3 regions of the Exiguobacterium sp. Helios genome follow, and region 1 is predicted to be linked to each of the others. Evidence: riboswitches for the same ligand, from Rfam matches in the RefSeq annotation. Region 1 holds a riboswitch; each other region holds the start of a gene.
The links. A riboswitch is a leader RNA that binds a small molecule or an ion and turns the genes downstream of it on or off. The one in region 1 is predicted to bind S-adenosylmethionine.
Positions count from the first base shown of each region.

Region 2: linked by a shared signal. The riboswitch ahead of HNY42_RS15270 (methionine ABC transporter ATP-binding protein) and the one ahead of metK (methionine adenosyltransferase) in region 1 are both predicted to bind S-adenosylmethionine.
Region 3: linked by a shared signal. The riboswitch ahead of HNY42_RS00165 (Na+/H+ antiporter NhaC family protein) and the one ahead of metK (methionine adenosyltransferase) in region 1 are both predicted to bind S-adenosylmethionine.

Region 1 covers NZ_CP053557.1:2,532,175-2,537,214, reverse strand. Annotated here, with positions in the region: gene HNY42_RS13180 (EAL and HDOD domain-containing protein) at 1-486, shown strand, start outside; gene pckA (phosphoenolpyruvate carboxykinase (ATP)) at 544-2,112, opposite strand; SAM riboswitch class I at 2,345-2,471, shown strand; gene metK (methionine adenosyltransferase) at 2,599-3,807, shown strand; gene HNY42_RS13165 (GNAT family N-acetyltransferase) at 3,945-4,430, shown strand; gene HNY42_RS13160 (alpha/beta fold hydrolase) at 4,514-5,040, shown strand, end outside.
Region 2 covers NZ_CP053557.1:2,965,233-2,970,272, forward strand. Annotated here, with positions in the region: gene HNY42_RS15265 (methionine ABC transporter permease) at 34-684, opposite strand; gene HNY42_RS15270 (methionine ABC transporter ATP-binding protein) at 674-1,705, opposite strand; SAM riboswitch class I at 1,792-1,895, opposite strand; SAM riboswitch class I at 2,145-2,248, shown strand; gene HNY42_RS15275 (alpha/beta hydrolase) at 2,311-3,069, shown strand; gene HNY42_RS15280 (thymidine kinase) at 3,137-3,757, opposite strand; gene HNY42_RS15285 (DedA family protein) at 3,935-4,585, shown strand; gene HNY42_RS15290 (type B 50S ribosomal protein L31) at 4,621-4,866, opposite strand; gene rho (transcription termination factor Rho) at 4,964-5,040, opposite strand, start outside.
Region 3 covers NZ_CP053557.1:18,539-23,578, reverse strand. Annotated here, with positions in the region: gene HNY42_RS00180 (hypothetical protein) at 1-331, shown strand, start outside; gene HNY42_RS00175 (aldo/keto reductase) at 426-1,238, opposite strand; gene HNY42_RS00170 (hypothetical protein) at 1,396-1,596, shown strand; gene HNY42_RS00165 (Na+/H+ antiporter NhaC family protein) at 1,640-2,947, opposite strand; SAM riboswitch class I at 3,026-3,129, opposite strand; gene HNY42_RS00160 (metal ABC transporter solute-binding protein, Zn/Mn family) at 3,198-4,160, opposite strand; gene HNY42_RS00155 (alpha/beta hydrolase) at 4,339-5,040, shown strand, end outside.

The sequences.
Region 1 (5,040 bases):
CGACAAGCGATTTCCTTACTTGGATTTTCGCAATTAAAGAGCTGGATTTCGTTAATCGTTTTGCGTGAAATGAAACTCGCAAGTCCGTACAGGTGGTCGGATGAATTGTTACGTTCATCTTTGCATTGTGCAAAGCTGTGTGAACTGTTTGCGACGGAAACGAAGACCTTGAAAGCAGAGAGCGCTTATATGATTGGATTACTGTCTCATATTGATGCATTACTCTCAGTCGATATTGATGAAATCATTGATCAGCTTCCGATTGAACCGGCTTTGAAAAACGTCTTACAAGGTGATGATCATCCGTTTCGGGATTGCCTGCTCCTTGCGATCAGCGCAGACCGGGGAGAGTTCGAACGGTTCGAGATGCTGAGCAATCGATTCGGGATTGCGAAGCACCGCGCTTATGAATTATTAAAAGAAAGCCAAGTTTGGCTTTCTCAAAAAGAGCTTCATTTACAAGATAAGACAGATTCAATCGTCTAACATAAAAGGTTGAGCATCCGTTAAGGAGCTCAACCTTTTTGGTATCATCAATCATTTTTAAACGCGGGGACCGGCTGCTTTGATGGCATCCGTCGCACTTTCGAAACGTGCAAAGTTCTGCGTGAACTTTTGCGCGAGTGCAGTCGCTTGTTGTTCGTAAACAGATGAATCCGCCCATACCTTGACCGGATTGAGTAAATCAGTCGGAACACCGGGTACTTCAATCGGCATATGCAGACCGAAAATCGGATGTTCTTCTGTCGGGATGTCTGCGAGCAGGCCGTTGACGGCTGCATTGACCATCGTCCGTGTATACGAAAGTTTCATCCGGCTGCCGGTACCATAAGCCCCACCGGTCCAACCGGTGTTGACGAGATAAACGGTGACGCCGTGGCGATCAATCAGTTCCCCGAGCATCGTCGCATATTTTTCTGGAATCAACGGCAGGAACGGGGAACCGAAGCAGGTCGAAAACGTTGCTTCCGGTTCCGTGACACCACGCTCTGTGCCGGCAAGTTTAGATGTATAACCTGACAAGAAGTGATACATCGCTTGTTCTTTTGTCAGTTTACTGATCGGAGGCAGTACACCGTAAGCATCTGCTGTCAGGAAGACAATCGTTTTCGGATGACCGGCGCGTGACGGGATGGCGATATTCTCGATTGCTGTGATCGGGTAAGCCGCACGCGTATTTTCCGTCAGTGAGGTATCATCATAATCCGGAATCCGGGTGTCGTCGAGGACGACGTTTTCAAGAACGGTTCCGAAGCGGATGGCGTCAAAGATTTGTGGTTCTTTTTCGCGTGACAAGTTGACCGTTTTCGCATAGCAGCCACCTTCGATGTTGAAGACACCGTCATGGGACCAACCGTGTTCATCGTCGCCGATCAATTGACGGCTCTCATCTGCAGACAGTGTGGTCTTACCAGTCCCGGATAGTCCGAAGAATAACGCGACATCCCCTTCGTGTCCAACGTTAGCGGAACAGTGCATCGACAACACTTCTTGTTGTGGTAAGAGATAGTTCATGACCGAGAAAATTGATTTTTTAATTTCTCCGGCGTACTCTGTACCACCGATCAAGACAATACGGTGTTCGAAAGACATCGCGATGAATGTCTCCGAGTTTGTCCCGTCGACCGCCGGATCCGCTTTAAAATGTGGTGCGTAGACGACCGTAAATGGTTCAAAGGCCGCAACCGTAGGATATTCGCGTAAGAATAGCTGTTTCGCAAACAAATTATGCCAAGCATATTCGGTTACGACGCGCACTGGAAGGGTGAAATGCGTATCGGCACCAGCAGCAGCTTCTGTGTAGTAAAGTTGATCTGCTTCGTTCATATAACGAAGAACTTTTTGTAACAGTTGCTCGAATTTGTCCGATTCCATTGGTTGATTGACATGACCCCAATCGATATGCATCTCACACGATTGATCACGGACGATGAACTTGTCTTTCGGTGAACGACCTGTAAATTTCCCCGTTTCTACAGACAAAGCACCATTTTCTGCAAGAACTCCTTCTTTGTTGCGAATCGCATGTTCGACTAGTTCAGCAACGGACAGTTGTTTGAACACATGCTCCTTCTTGAGTAGCTCTTCGATATTCAGGACCGTCATCGGCATCCTGACCCCACCTTTCCCCTACGTTGGTTTTAGCTCTACTATTAGTGTGGCACATTTATTATATATGACATACTAATGATAGGGCAATCATTTTCCTGCGCTGATTTCTATTTATCTGGAAACGCTTTCAGCATTAACAGTTTAACATCTCTTCCGAAATTTTTCGACTAGAAATTAAAACGTTGCTTGACAGAGTGAGCACAAGTTTATATCATGTAATTCGTAACGGATACTCTTATTCTGAGCAGGTGGAGGGAACAAGGCCCGAAGAAACCCGGCAACCGTCTTATATTAATTTCATCATTAATGTAGGAAAAGGTGCTCTCCTGAAGCGAAGTAAACACTTCGAACGATAAGAGGGTAAAGGAAGAACGCACAACCTTTCCCTGACCATTTTTGGACATGGAAAGGTTTTTTTCATTTTACCGTCCCACTCAACTAGGGGAAATGAGTACACCGTCAAATTCTTTTTTGGGAGGGTCAAACATGACAAACCTTAATCGCCGACTATTTACGTCGGAATCAGTAACTGAAGGTCACCCGGATAAAATCTGTGACCAGATTTCGGATTCAATTTTGGATGCAATTCTTGCAGCCGATCCAAACGCACGTGTTGCGGCAGAAACTTCTGTCACGACAGGACTCGTATTAGTAGCTGGAGAAATCACGACATCAACTTACGTGGATATCCCGAAAGTCGTTCGTGAAACTATTCGTGAAATCGGCTATACACGCGCTAAATACGGTTTCGATGCAGACACTTGTGCTGTATTGACATCAATCGATGAGCAGTCAGCAGACATCGCTCTCGGTGTGGACCAAGCGCTTGAAGCACGCGAAGGAAACATGTCCGATGAAGAAATCGATGCGATCGGAGCAGGAGACCAAGGTCTGATGTTCGGTTATGCAACGAAAGAAACACCGGAACTCATGCCACTTCCAATCTCGCTTTCACACAAACTGGCTCGTCGTTTGGCAGAGGTCCGCAAAACGGGGCAACTCGATTACCTCCGTCCGGATGGTAAAACGCAAGTTACGGTTGAATACAACGAGAACAATGAACCTGTTCGCGTCGATACAATCGTCATCTCGACACAACATGCAGAAGAAGTGACGCTTGAGCAAATTCAAGCTGATCTGAAAGAACATGTCATCGCACCGGTCATCCCGGCAGAGTACATCGATGCAGACACAAAATTCTTCATCAACCCGACTGGTCGTTTCGTCATCGGCGGACCACAAGGAGATGCAGGGTTGACAGGTCGTAAAATCATCGTTGATACGTATGGCGGATATGCACGTCACGGCGGTGGAGCGTTCTCTGGTAAAGATCCAACGAAAGTCGACCGTTCAGCTGCTTACGCAGCACGTTATGTCGCGAAAAACCTGGTTGCATCTGGTCTTGCGGACAAAGCAGAAGTTCAACTTGCTTACGCAATCGGTGTGGCGCACCCGGTTTCAATCGCAGTCGATACGTTCGGTACAGGAAAACTTCCTGAAGCGCAACTAGTTGAATTAATCGCAGAAAACTTTGATCTCCGTCCTGCAGGGATCATCAAGATGCTTGATCTCCGCCGTCCGATTTATCGTCAGACAGCAGCTTATGGTCACTTCGGTCGTACAGACATCGAATTACCATGGGAGCAAACAGATAAAGCCGCTACTCTTGAAGAGCAGGCAAAACGTTTCGCATAATCCTGAGTTCAGAAACTCCCTTTTAAGGGTGTTTCTGAACTTTTTTTGTTTCTCCGGAACTTTGCAGGGAAACGACTGAAATTTCTAGAAAAGGGTAAAAGAACATGAGCCTGTAAAAGGAAAAGGGGGATTTCGGTATGGAGATACGCGAAGCAGTTCCGGCTGATGCAGCACGCATTCATGATATTGCGCTCACGTCCTGGATGGACACATATGAGGAAATCTATTCAGAGCGTTCGAAAGCCCATTTCGTACAAGAAGCGTACCCGCAGGAAGAAGTGGTCCGAGCAATCCGGACAGCGGAAGAAGCACGTGGAGAATACTTCAATGTCGGACTGATCGACGGGGAAATCGTCGGTTTTATCCACGCCATCGATGTGGATGGAACGTGGGAAATCGTCCGGCTGTATGTCTTGCCGAAATACCAGCAAAACGGAATCGGACGCCGGCTGATCCGCGAACTGGAATTGCAAGGGGCGTCTCCGATTGAAGTGTATGTTGAATCCCGAAACTATAAAGCCCGTCACTTTTTGACTTCATACGGATTTAAGGAAATCAGCGAGACGACAGAGGAAGTCTTCGGACAGGTGGAACCTGTGACGCGACTACAACGTATATATTAAAGAAACGGAATCCGACTTAAGGCGGTTTGGCTGAAGTCGGATTTGTTGCATACTAAACAGATATCGAATGAAGAGGTGAGTTTGTGGTAGAACAACCAACCGGAGTGATCGTTCTTGTATATCCACTCCAATTACGTGCCCGGCCAAGTGAAGCACTGATTCGTGTCTTAGAGCACGAATATGAGGTCCTCTTGGTCGACGCACCCCGTCGTGTATCGTTTGAAGAACATCAACAGTTATTAAAAGAAGCACTACGCGAAGCCGGTAAGCGGAAATTACCGATTCATATCATTGCCTGCAGTATGGGAGCGCTTGTCGTCAACCGACTGCTTCAAGAATATGAGTTGCCGATGGCGAGCCTGACGTTTATCTCGCCGTTATTTGATTGGCACAATTCCAAGCAATTGGGAGGCGTCAAACAAGTCTTCGCGAGTGCCTTCGACCGGTTCCGTCCGGATGCTCCGCTTGGGACATTACCGTTCGGACAAAATAATGAGGATGCTGCTCGTCTCGGTGAACTGACGTACGCTGAATATCGTGAGATTGAAGAAGAAATTGTCATCCATGATGAAGAACGTAAGAAACTGCCGCGGGTCCAACTCGCTTGTTT
Region 2 (5,040 bases), 430 kb from region 1:
CATCCATCTCTCCCTTATCTGTTCTATGTTTTTTTAGTGTCTCCGAATTTTTCGTGCCAACAGGTTGCCTGTTGTCTGTAACCCTTGAACCAAAATGACGAGAATCCCGACCGTGATGATCATGACGGTCGTATCAAACCGTTGATAGCCGTACGTGATCGCCAAGTCACCCAGTCCCCCGCCGCCGATTGCCCCGGCCATTGCCGATGCCCCGATCAAGCCGATTGTCGCAATCGTCAGGTTCAGGACAAGCGAGCTGAGGGCTTCCGGCAAGAGGAAACGGAAAATCGTCTGCAGCGGTGTCGCCCCCATCGCTTCTGCCGCCTCCAAGACACCGGTGTCGACTTCGAGCAATGAACTTTCAATCAGGCGGGCGATGTACGGTGCCGCATAAAAGACGAGCGGAACGATCGCTGCCTGCGTCCCGATCGACGATCCGACAATCAAGCGGGTCAACGGAATGATCGCGACGAGCAAAATAATGAACGGAACGGACCGGAAGATGTTGACAATACTGCTTAAGACATTGAAGAAGGGGATTTGTTCGAGCAATGCTCCTTTTCGTGTCACGACAAGCAGGATGCCGAGCGGTAAACCAATCAATGTCGAAAAGAGTAACGACAGTCCGACCATCGTCATCGTTTGCAAAAAAGCGGTCCAAATATCCGTATAGTTAACCAGCATCTGCGAGCACCTCCTCGACGACGACATCCGATTGATCGATGTAATGCAGTGCCCGTTTGATTTCCGCCGCATCACCGATCAGTTCAACAAGCAGACTGCCAAACGGAATGTTTTGCAGTTCCGTGATGCTGCCGTGCAGGATGTTGAGGTCGACATCAAACCGTTTCGCGACTTGCGATAAAAGCGGTTGTCCGGTCCCTGCCCCGAGGAAGTTGATTTTGTAGATATGGTGCCCGGTATCCCGTTGATCGATGACTTTTTGAACTGACGCCGGAATCTCATCCTGCATGACGGAACGGACGAAGTTTTTTGCCGTCGCCGTCTGGGGGTTCGAAAAGACGTCGAATACGGTACCCGATTCAATCAACTTGCCGGCTTCGATGACGGCGACCCGGTCACAAATTTCACGGATGACACCCATCTCATGGGTAATCAGTAAGATCGTGATGCCGTATTCCTGATTGATTTGTTTCAGCAGGCGTAATATGTGTTGTGTCGTCTGCGGATCAAGCGCCGAGGTTGCTTCGTCACACAACAGGACGGACGGCTGGGTGGCAAGTGCCCGGGCAATCCCGACCCGTTGTTTCTGTCCGCCCGATAACTGATCCGGGTAATGATCGGCCTTATCCGCCAAGTCGACGAAATCCAGCAGTTCATTGACCCGCCGATGGACCTCGTCTTTTTTGACGCCCTTTAAGACAAGGGGTTTTGCGACGTTCGCAAAAACCGTATTCGAATCCAGCAGATTGAAGTGCTGAAAAATCATCCCGATGTGTTGTTTGGCTTCCCGTAACTGTTTCGCCGAGAGCGCCGTCAAATCTTGGCCATCGACCGTCACACTGCCCGATGTCGGCCGTTCAAGCAGGTTGACGCATCGTAATAAGGAACTTTTACCGGCTCCACTGAAACCGATGACACCGAAGATTTCTCCCTTTCGGATTTCGAGATCGACCCCGTTCAGCGCAGCAATCGATTGTTCCTTTGTTTCATAGATTTTTTTTACATTTTTGAATGTAATCACCACTTGTTCCCCCTTTAAAATACAAAAAAGGTCTCTTCTTAAGAAACAAGAAGAGACCTGGATCCGCACAATGGCAGAATCCACTCGACTCATCTCTCAGACAATTGTCTGATGGAATTGGCACAGTGCTCATAATGAGTCTGTTGCCGAGGTTTCGTAGGGCCAGTCCCTCCACCTCTCTGGATAAGTGTTGCGGTATGAAATTCGTATGTGTGTTGTTGCCGGTTGAACTTATGTCGTAAAACTAATTTTTACACTACAGAAAGATCTTTTAAAGGTCAACCATATTTTCAAAAATAAACCATATGACCCATATCGATTTTTTTCCCGGGACAAACTGGATCGTTGTTTGAATTTTGACGCCTGTTCAAGAGAGTTTGACAATTCATTTCCGCCAATGCTATCATCTTCTCAATGATTAATCCGACAATTCCTATACGATATATCAAGAGTGGACGAGAGACCTGGCTCTAGGACTCCACGGCAACCTGCTGTTATGCAAGGTGCTCCGACCAGCAAAGCGGTTGCTTTGGATGATACACACGAGAAACTCGTTTGCGTCCAAAGCCAAACGGGTTTTTATTTTTGAAATGGAGGACGAGATGATGAGTATGGTTTATCCTGTTATACCGGGTGCGGAAGCCTTTTCCTTAGGACGCGGATCCGTCGGCATTTTGCTCTGTCATGGTTTTAACGCAACGCCGCAAAGCGTTCGGGCTGTAGGAGAACAGTTCGCAGAACAAGGTTTCTCCGTCTATGCCCCTCGCCTGCACGGTCATGGGACCGATGTCCTGGAATTCGAAGCGACGACGGCAGATGACTGGAAACAGAGCTTGCGTGACGGCTTCGAACAGTTAGCCAGACGGTGCGAATCGATCTTCATCGTCGGACAATCGATGGGGGCGACACTTGCCCTGTCACTTGCCGCTGAAGGTCTCCCGATTGCAGGAATCATCACGATCAATGCCGCCTTGTCCGTCCCTGCTTACGAAGCCTTATCCTTCACCGATTGTCCGGTCTATCTGCCGGAAAGCACCCCTGATATCAAGCAGACCGCTTTTGAAATCATCTATGATCTTGTCCCCGCAGTTTGTGCTTCAGAACTGTTACGACTCATTGATGACACGCGACTACACTTAGCGACGATTCAAATTCCGACACTTATTTTATATTCTGCTGAGGATCACGTCGTCCCGCCGGCCTGTTCCGATTATTTGTACCGGACGATTGGGGCAACAGATAAACGCAGTTATTGTCTGCTCGACTCGTACCATGTCGCGACGCTTGACCATGATCAAAAGACGATTGTCCGTGAGACCTTACAATTCATCGAACAGTTCAGCCGGTTGACACGAACTGGTTGATAAAAAAAAGTGAACGATTCCCGGCCGTGAGGCCAAAGAATCGTTCACTTTTTCAAATCGTCTATTCTCAATTTTGCTGTTGTTTTTTCCATTCCTGTAACGGTTGCGGTTTGCCCGGAACTTGATGACAATGACGGCAACGCGGTTCATAGGATTCAGACGCCCCGACGAGAATGATTGGATCATTGTAGTTTGCCGGCTTCCCGTCAATCAATCGTTGTGTCCGTGACGCCGGATCTCCACACGACAGACAAATCGCCTGTAATTTCGTCACGAATTCCGCACGTGCCAGTAATTCAGGCATCTTGCCGAATGGCTCGGCCCGAAAATCCTGATCGAGTCCCGCACAAATAACGCGTTTGCCATCCTGAGCCAGTGCTTCGATGACTGCGACAATCTCATCGTCAAAAAATTGAACTTCGTCAATCGCGACGATTTGCGTCTCTTCCGCCACTGCTGCATAGACATCACGGCTCGTCGCCATCGGAATCGCAATGACCGAGTTGCCGATATGCGACACGACATGCTCTTCATGATACCGGTCATCGATTGCCGGCTTGAACACTTGAACCGGTAACTTTCCATACTGTGCCCGTCTGACACGACGGATCAGTTCTTCTGACTTACCGGAAAACATACTTCCGCAAATCACTTCAATCCAACCATATTGATTGATCACATGCATCATCGTAAACACCGTCCTCTAAATTAGTCACTTTAACGAGTATAGCCCGAATCTAAATTGAGAAAAAGGATTGACTTCTAAAAATCAAAAACCCTTGCCAAATTCGCCACTTTCTTCATCTTCTCATTTCAACTGGTATGTATTTCCTGTACACTGAAAGAGAAGTTTCTTTGAAGGAAGGTGACTCCGATTCATCACATATTACATGAAGTCCTCCATCAATATGGAGCGTTCGGACTCGCAATTCTTCTGGCCGGTGGAATCGTCGGTCTTCCGGTTCCAGACGAGACGTTACTCGTCATGTCAGGATTCTGGATGCATCATGGTGATTTGCCGCTCGTCGGAACAATTTTTGCTGCCTATGCCGGCAGTTGTATCGGAATGACAATCAGCTATGTGCTCGGTCTGAAACTTGGAATGCCGTTGCTCCATCGAATGGCTCCGAAGTTACGTATTTCTGAAAAACATGTTTTCAAAGCAGAAGCCGGATTTTTACGTTACGGAAAAACGGTTTTAATCATCGGTTATTACATACCCGGTCTCCGGCAGCTGTCCGCTTTTTTTGCCGGCGTCTCGAAAATGCCGTTCCGGATCTTCGTTACTTATGCCTATACTGGTGCTTTAATTTGGATCAGTGTCTTTTTAGGAGCAGGTTATTTCCTAGGTCGCCATTTTTCCTTCAGTCTTTTACTCGAACATTTTGCGAACAATCCGGATACACTTCCGTATCTGATTGGTGCTGCCGGTGGAATCGGTCTATCCTTCGTTTTAAAAACGTATCTGGCGTACCGTGCCAAGTTCTGTCTATACAAAAACAGCCTGCTCCAGTAATGGAGACAGGCTGTTTTTTAATACTGAAGTCGCAATTACTTGCGGCCGTATTTTTTGTTGAAGCGATCGACACGACCGTCTGCAGCGTTGAACTTTTGACGACCAGTGTAGAATGGGTGCGAGTCCGAAGACACATCCACACGGATGAGTGGGTACTCGTTTCCATCTTCCCAAGTGATTGTCTCGTTCGAAGAACGTGTAGAACCAGTCAAGAATTTGTACTCAGTAGTTGAGTCCATAAATACAACTTTGTTGTAGTTTGGGTGAATTCCTTGTTTCATGGTTGTTTTCTCTCCTTCCGCCCTGGTTCATTTGCTGAGCCAGAGTAAGTTACCTTCCTATACTAAACGATTTTTTCATGCCCCGCAATACCTATTTTCAAGTCGTTGTGTCGGTTTTCGTCACACGTGGCTTCACAGGTGCGCGCCGTACGGGTTTCTTCTTTTCTTTCTCCA
Region 3 (5,040 bases), 530 kb from region 1:
CGAAGAGACGACCCCACTGTATCAGTTGATGAGCCAAATCGATATCTTCATTGACCAGGAAACCCACTATAATTTGGGACGGGCGATTGTCGGGGAAGAACTAATCGTCAATGAGGAGCATGCGGCAATCGTCGGCATCCTTCCCTTACCGCTACTCATCATTTCGTCGGAGGTCATGCGTAATTTTGATCGACGGGCACTGGAAGTGATTTATCAGGAGGCCGGCCGGCAAGGTGAATTCGATGAGGTTTGGGAACAATTCGGGAATCTACGCGCCTATTTTCACCAGGCGGAAGAAGCGCAGGATACGATTCTCGTCTATTATGTATAGGGCTTTCCTTGTACAACTCCATTATATAAGGACATAGAAAAAGAGAGGGGGATGTGACATCCGCCTCTCTTTCCTGTATGTGTAAAGTCAGTGCTTAAAAGTCGATTTCGTCTGGATCCGGTCCGAGACGAACATCCGTTGCCAAACGATCAATCTTCTCGAGATCATCTGCGTCCAGTTGGAAGTCAAAGACGTCAAAGTTTTCCGCAATGCGTTCAGGTGTGACCGATTTCGGAAGCGCGACAATACCGTTATCCAAATGCCAGCGCAAGACGACTTGTGAAGGAGATTTACCGTGTTTTTCGGCAATTTCCTTGAAGTCGTTGATTTCGAGGAATTTCCCTTGCATGAGCGGGCTCCACGCTTCAACTTGAATGCTATGGTCCTGTAAATATTCATGCAGTTCGTGTTGCGGAAGTTGCGGATGAAGTTCGACCTGATTGATCATCGGTGTCATTAATCCTTCTTCAGCAAGTGTATCGAGGTGATGTTCTTTGAAGTTCGACACACCGATGGCTTTAATTTTCCCGGCTTCGTAAAGTTCAACCATCGCTTTCCATGCTTCGATATATCCTTCAACCGGCCAGTGGATCAGATAGAGATCAAGGTAATCGGTCTCGAGACGTTCAAGTGACTCGGCGAAAGCTTCTTTAGTGCGTCCGGCACGAATATCATCGTTCCATACTTTAGACGTTAAGAAGAGATCTTCACGGTTCACGCCGCTTTCTTTAATTCCTTTGGCGACACCACGTTCGTTTTTGTAAACGGCAGCCGTATCAATATGACGGTAACCGACACGAATGGCTTCTGCGACGGCAGCCGGTGCTTCCGTCTCTTCATCGACTTGCCAGACACCGAATCCGATTTGTGGAATTGTGACACCATTTGAAAGTTTTGCGTATTGCATGTGTATACTCCTCCTTTAATGAAACGAGAATATGGAATTGCTCGTTTAGTTTAGCATGAACAAGCAAGAACGTCCGTTTCAACGCTCAAGGGAGGAAAAAGCCGGTTAGAAAGCGAAAAGAGGAGGGTAAATCTATAAAGGAAACGAGGTGTATTTTATGAAACGATCTGTTAAAAACGTACCAAAAGGTGTTTGGGCCGGCCTTGCAGCCCTGTTAGGGACACAAGCGACATGTTTGTTCCTTGGTGCACGGAAGACAGGACGGAATCCGTGGATCTGGGGAGGCGCAGGACTGATTCAGTTCCCGCTTCCGGCGATTGCGTATTTTATTCTCAACCGCCAAGACCAGAAAAAATAAGTCAAAACAAGACCTATCGCAAAAGCGACGGGTCTTGTATTTTTTACGAAACATTTTTTTTACGCACATCAGCTGTTTTTCGACGCGGGAAGCCGAAGACGATGGCAAGAGATCCGCAAACGAAAAGCAGGAACGGATAAAACAGATAGGGAATCAGTTCCGGGGAAGCCGTTTTCGTTAATTCCGCTGCAATCAGCAACTGGGCTCCGTACGGGATGATTCCTTGGATACCGCACGAGAAGATATCGAGGATACTGGCGGATTTCTTCCGATCAATATCATACGTATCGGCGATTTCCGCAGCGAGTGGTCCGGCGACAAGAATCGAAATCGTATTGTTCGCTGTCGCGAGATTCGTTGCACTGACGAGTGCCGCCATACTGAATTCCGCGCCGCGGCGTTGTGAGATTTTCCGCGTCAGGATTTCTTTCAGATAAGCAATCCCGCCGTTAAAGGTGATCAGGCTGACGAGTCCGCCCATTAATAACGTCAAGATCGAAATTTCTGCCATCCCCATCAATCCTTCAGACATCGACAGGACGAAGCCGCTTAAGCCGAAGCTTCCGTCCATCATACCGATGATACCCGTCAAAACGGTTCCGCCGACTAAGACGAGGATGACGTTGACACCAAACAAGGCGAGGACGATGACAGACAGATACGGAATCAATTTATAAAACTCAAACGCTTTTGCTTCGACGACGTCTCCTGTACCTGAGACGAAAGCCAAGATGATGACCGTCAGGATTGCTGCCGGCAAGACGATCATGAAGTTGGTTCTGAATTTGTCGCGCATATTGGTTTTTTGCGTCCGGACTGCTGCGATCGTTGTATCGGAAATGAATGACAGGTTATCACCGAACATTGCACCGCCGACGACAGCTGCCGCGGCAATCGCAACATTGACACCTGTTGCTTCATGAATTCCGAGAGCAATCGGGGCAAGTGCGGCAATCGTACCGGTCGAAGTCCCCATCGCCATCGAGATGAAAGCAGCGATGATAAACAATCCACTCATTAAAAGAGAAGGCGGTAAAAATGTCAGCGACGCGTTGACGGTCGCTTCGATGGCGCCAATCGCATCGGCCGTTCCGGAAAAGGCACCGGCAAGTAAGAAAATAAAGACCATGATCATGATGTCCGGATTTCCGGCACCCGTTGCAATCCGTTCCACGGTTTGATTGATGCTGCCTTTCGTTGTGACCGCCGCAAAAATCAAGGCAATCAAAGCCGCAATCAGAATCGGGAATTTGTAGAAATCATCGTAAAAAATACCGGCACCGATAAAAAGAACTAAAAAGACAAGTAACGGTAGAAGTGCCCATTTGTTCGGTATAATCGTCTCGTTCATAAAACCACTCCTTTTCTACAAATACAAAAAAAGACTCCTTCGCAAGAAAGAAGGAGGTCTTTACTGAAAAAGACGCTCTTCTTATCTCTCAAGCCGCAGCTTGCTGGATTTGGCACAGTACGATTTAATCGTCCGCTGCCGAAACATCATCGGGCCAGTCCCTCCGTCTCTCGCGATAAAAAGAAGTCATTTAATTGTCTGAAATACGTTTTCTACCGTAACGTATCTTTTACTGCATGTCAACACTACTTCACTGAAGTGCTTGTTTGAGCGTCGTCACATTTTCATTCATCAAGTCAAAATACGAGGCATTCTGCTGTTCTTTCGTGACGGACTCCAGGTTGTGGATCGTAATCGCTTCGGCTCCGATTTCCTGTTGGATGACGCGGGCGACTTTAGGAGAAACCGTCTCCTCGAAAGCGATATACTTCAAGTCATGCAATTTGGCTTCTTTGACGAGAGCGGCCAGTTGCTTTTGGGAAGGCTCGTCCGACGGAGAGATGCCGGCAATCGGCAATTGCGAGAAACCGTATCGTTCGGCTAAATATCCGTAAGCGGCATGCGTGACGAGCAATTCTTTTTTCGAGCCCTTATCGACAGCCTGTTGCAGATTTTGATCGAGCTCATCTGCCTGCGTATCAAATTCAGCCAGGTTTTTTTCAAACGTCGCTTTTTTATCCGGTACTTCTTTTGCCAGTGCCGTCGAAATCGATTGGGCCATCATTTTGGCATTGTTCGGATCGAGCCAGACATGGGGATCGTATTTGCCGTGATCATGTTCTTCTTCCGCGTGTTCGTCAGCATGATCATCGTGTCCTTCATGTTCGTGAAGCGTGGCGTTGGCTTCGAGTAAGTCGATTCCTGTGCTTGTCTCGACGAAACGGACATCATTGCCTTTCAGACTGGCTTTGATTTTTTTCGAGTACGGTTCAAGCGTCGTACCGGTTAAGAGGAACAGATCGCCTTGTGCGATTTCTGTCAGTTGTTTAGACGTCGGCTCGTACGAGTGCGGATCGGCACCGGGAGGGACAATCATCTTGACGTCGATATCTGTTCCGCCAATTTCCTTGGCGATTGCCGCAGTAGCGAATGTCGATGTATACACCCGAAGCTTTTCAACGGTCGCATCTTGATTGGATTCGGAAGAACCGCAGGCAGCAAGAAAAGCAGCGCTGGCAAAGGCGACCGTGAAAGCTGAAAGTAATTTTTTCATATGAATAAACCCTCCAAAAATTATTAAAACGTAATTATTCCGATTTGAACCTTTTCACTATAACGAATCCAAAACGAAGCGTCAAGTATAAGTCGGGGAAGACGTTCGGCTTCTAAATAAATCGGGTAGATGACTAATAAGAGATCAGAAATCGAGAGTAAGCTTTGGAGGTGATGAGGTGAAACGGGAAACTGCTTGGCTGATGGGAGGGGCGGCAATTTTAACGACAGCCGCAGCCGGAGCGAGCATCTGGAACAACTATGGTGCTTTATTACGATGGACGGAACCGGCGCTTCCACTGTCGGAAGTCCAACTCGCACCCCGGACGATTTTGTTTAAAACCGTCAATCAGAAAGAACTGAAGTTGGATTTATATTATCCGCCGGGTGATGGTCCTTTCCCGGTCGCGATTTATGCGCACGGGGGAGCCTTCGTCAGAGGGAACCGGGATGACGTCTTTTGTTTTACGCCAATCGTGGAGCGTTTCCTGGAACTCGGCATCGCCGTTTGCAGTATCGATTATCGCTTGTTTGAGGACGGCAGTTATTTTCCGGATAATCTGGAAGACGTTCGGGATGCACTTTGTTTCTTAAATCAGGAAGCGAACGATTTACGGATTATGCGGGGACGCATGGTGTTGTGGGGAGACTCAGCCGGTGCCGCGTTAATGCTGACGACGGCACTTGCCCCGATGGAATTCATCGGCGAACAAACAGCCGAATGCCTCCTGTTGATCAGTGGTGTCATTGCCTTGTATCCTCCGACGAACTTCCTCCTGTTCAAGTTCATTCAAACGTGGATTGCCCATATTAAGTTTTACGGAGGAGGGCGGGACGAGTGGCGGGAACTCATGACACGTGTTTCGCCGGTAACACATTTG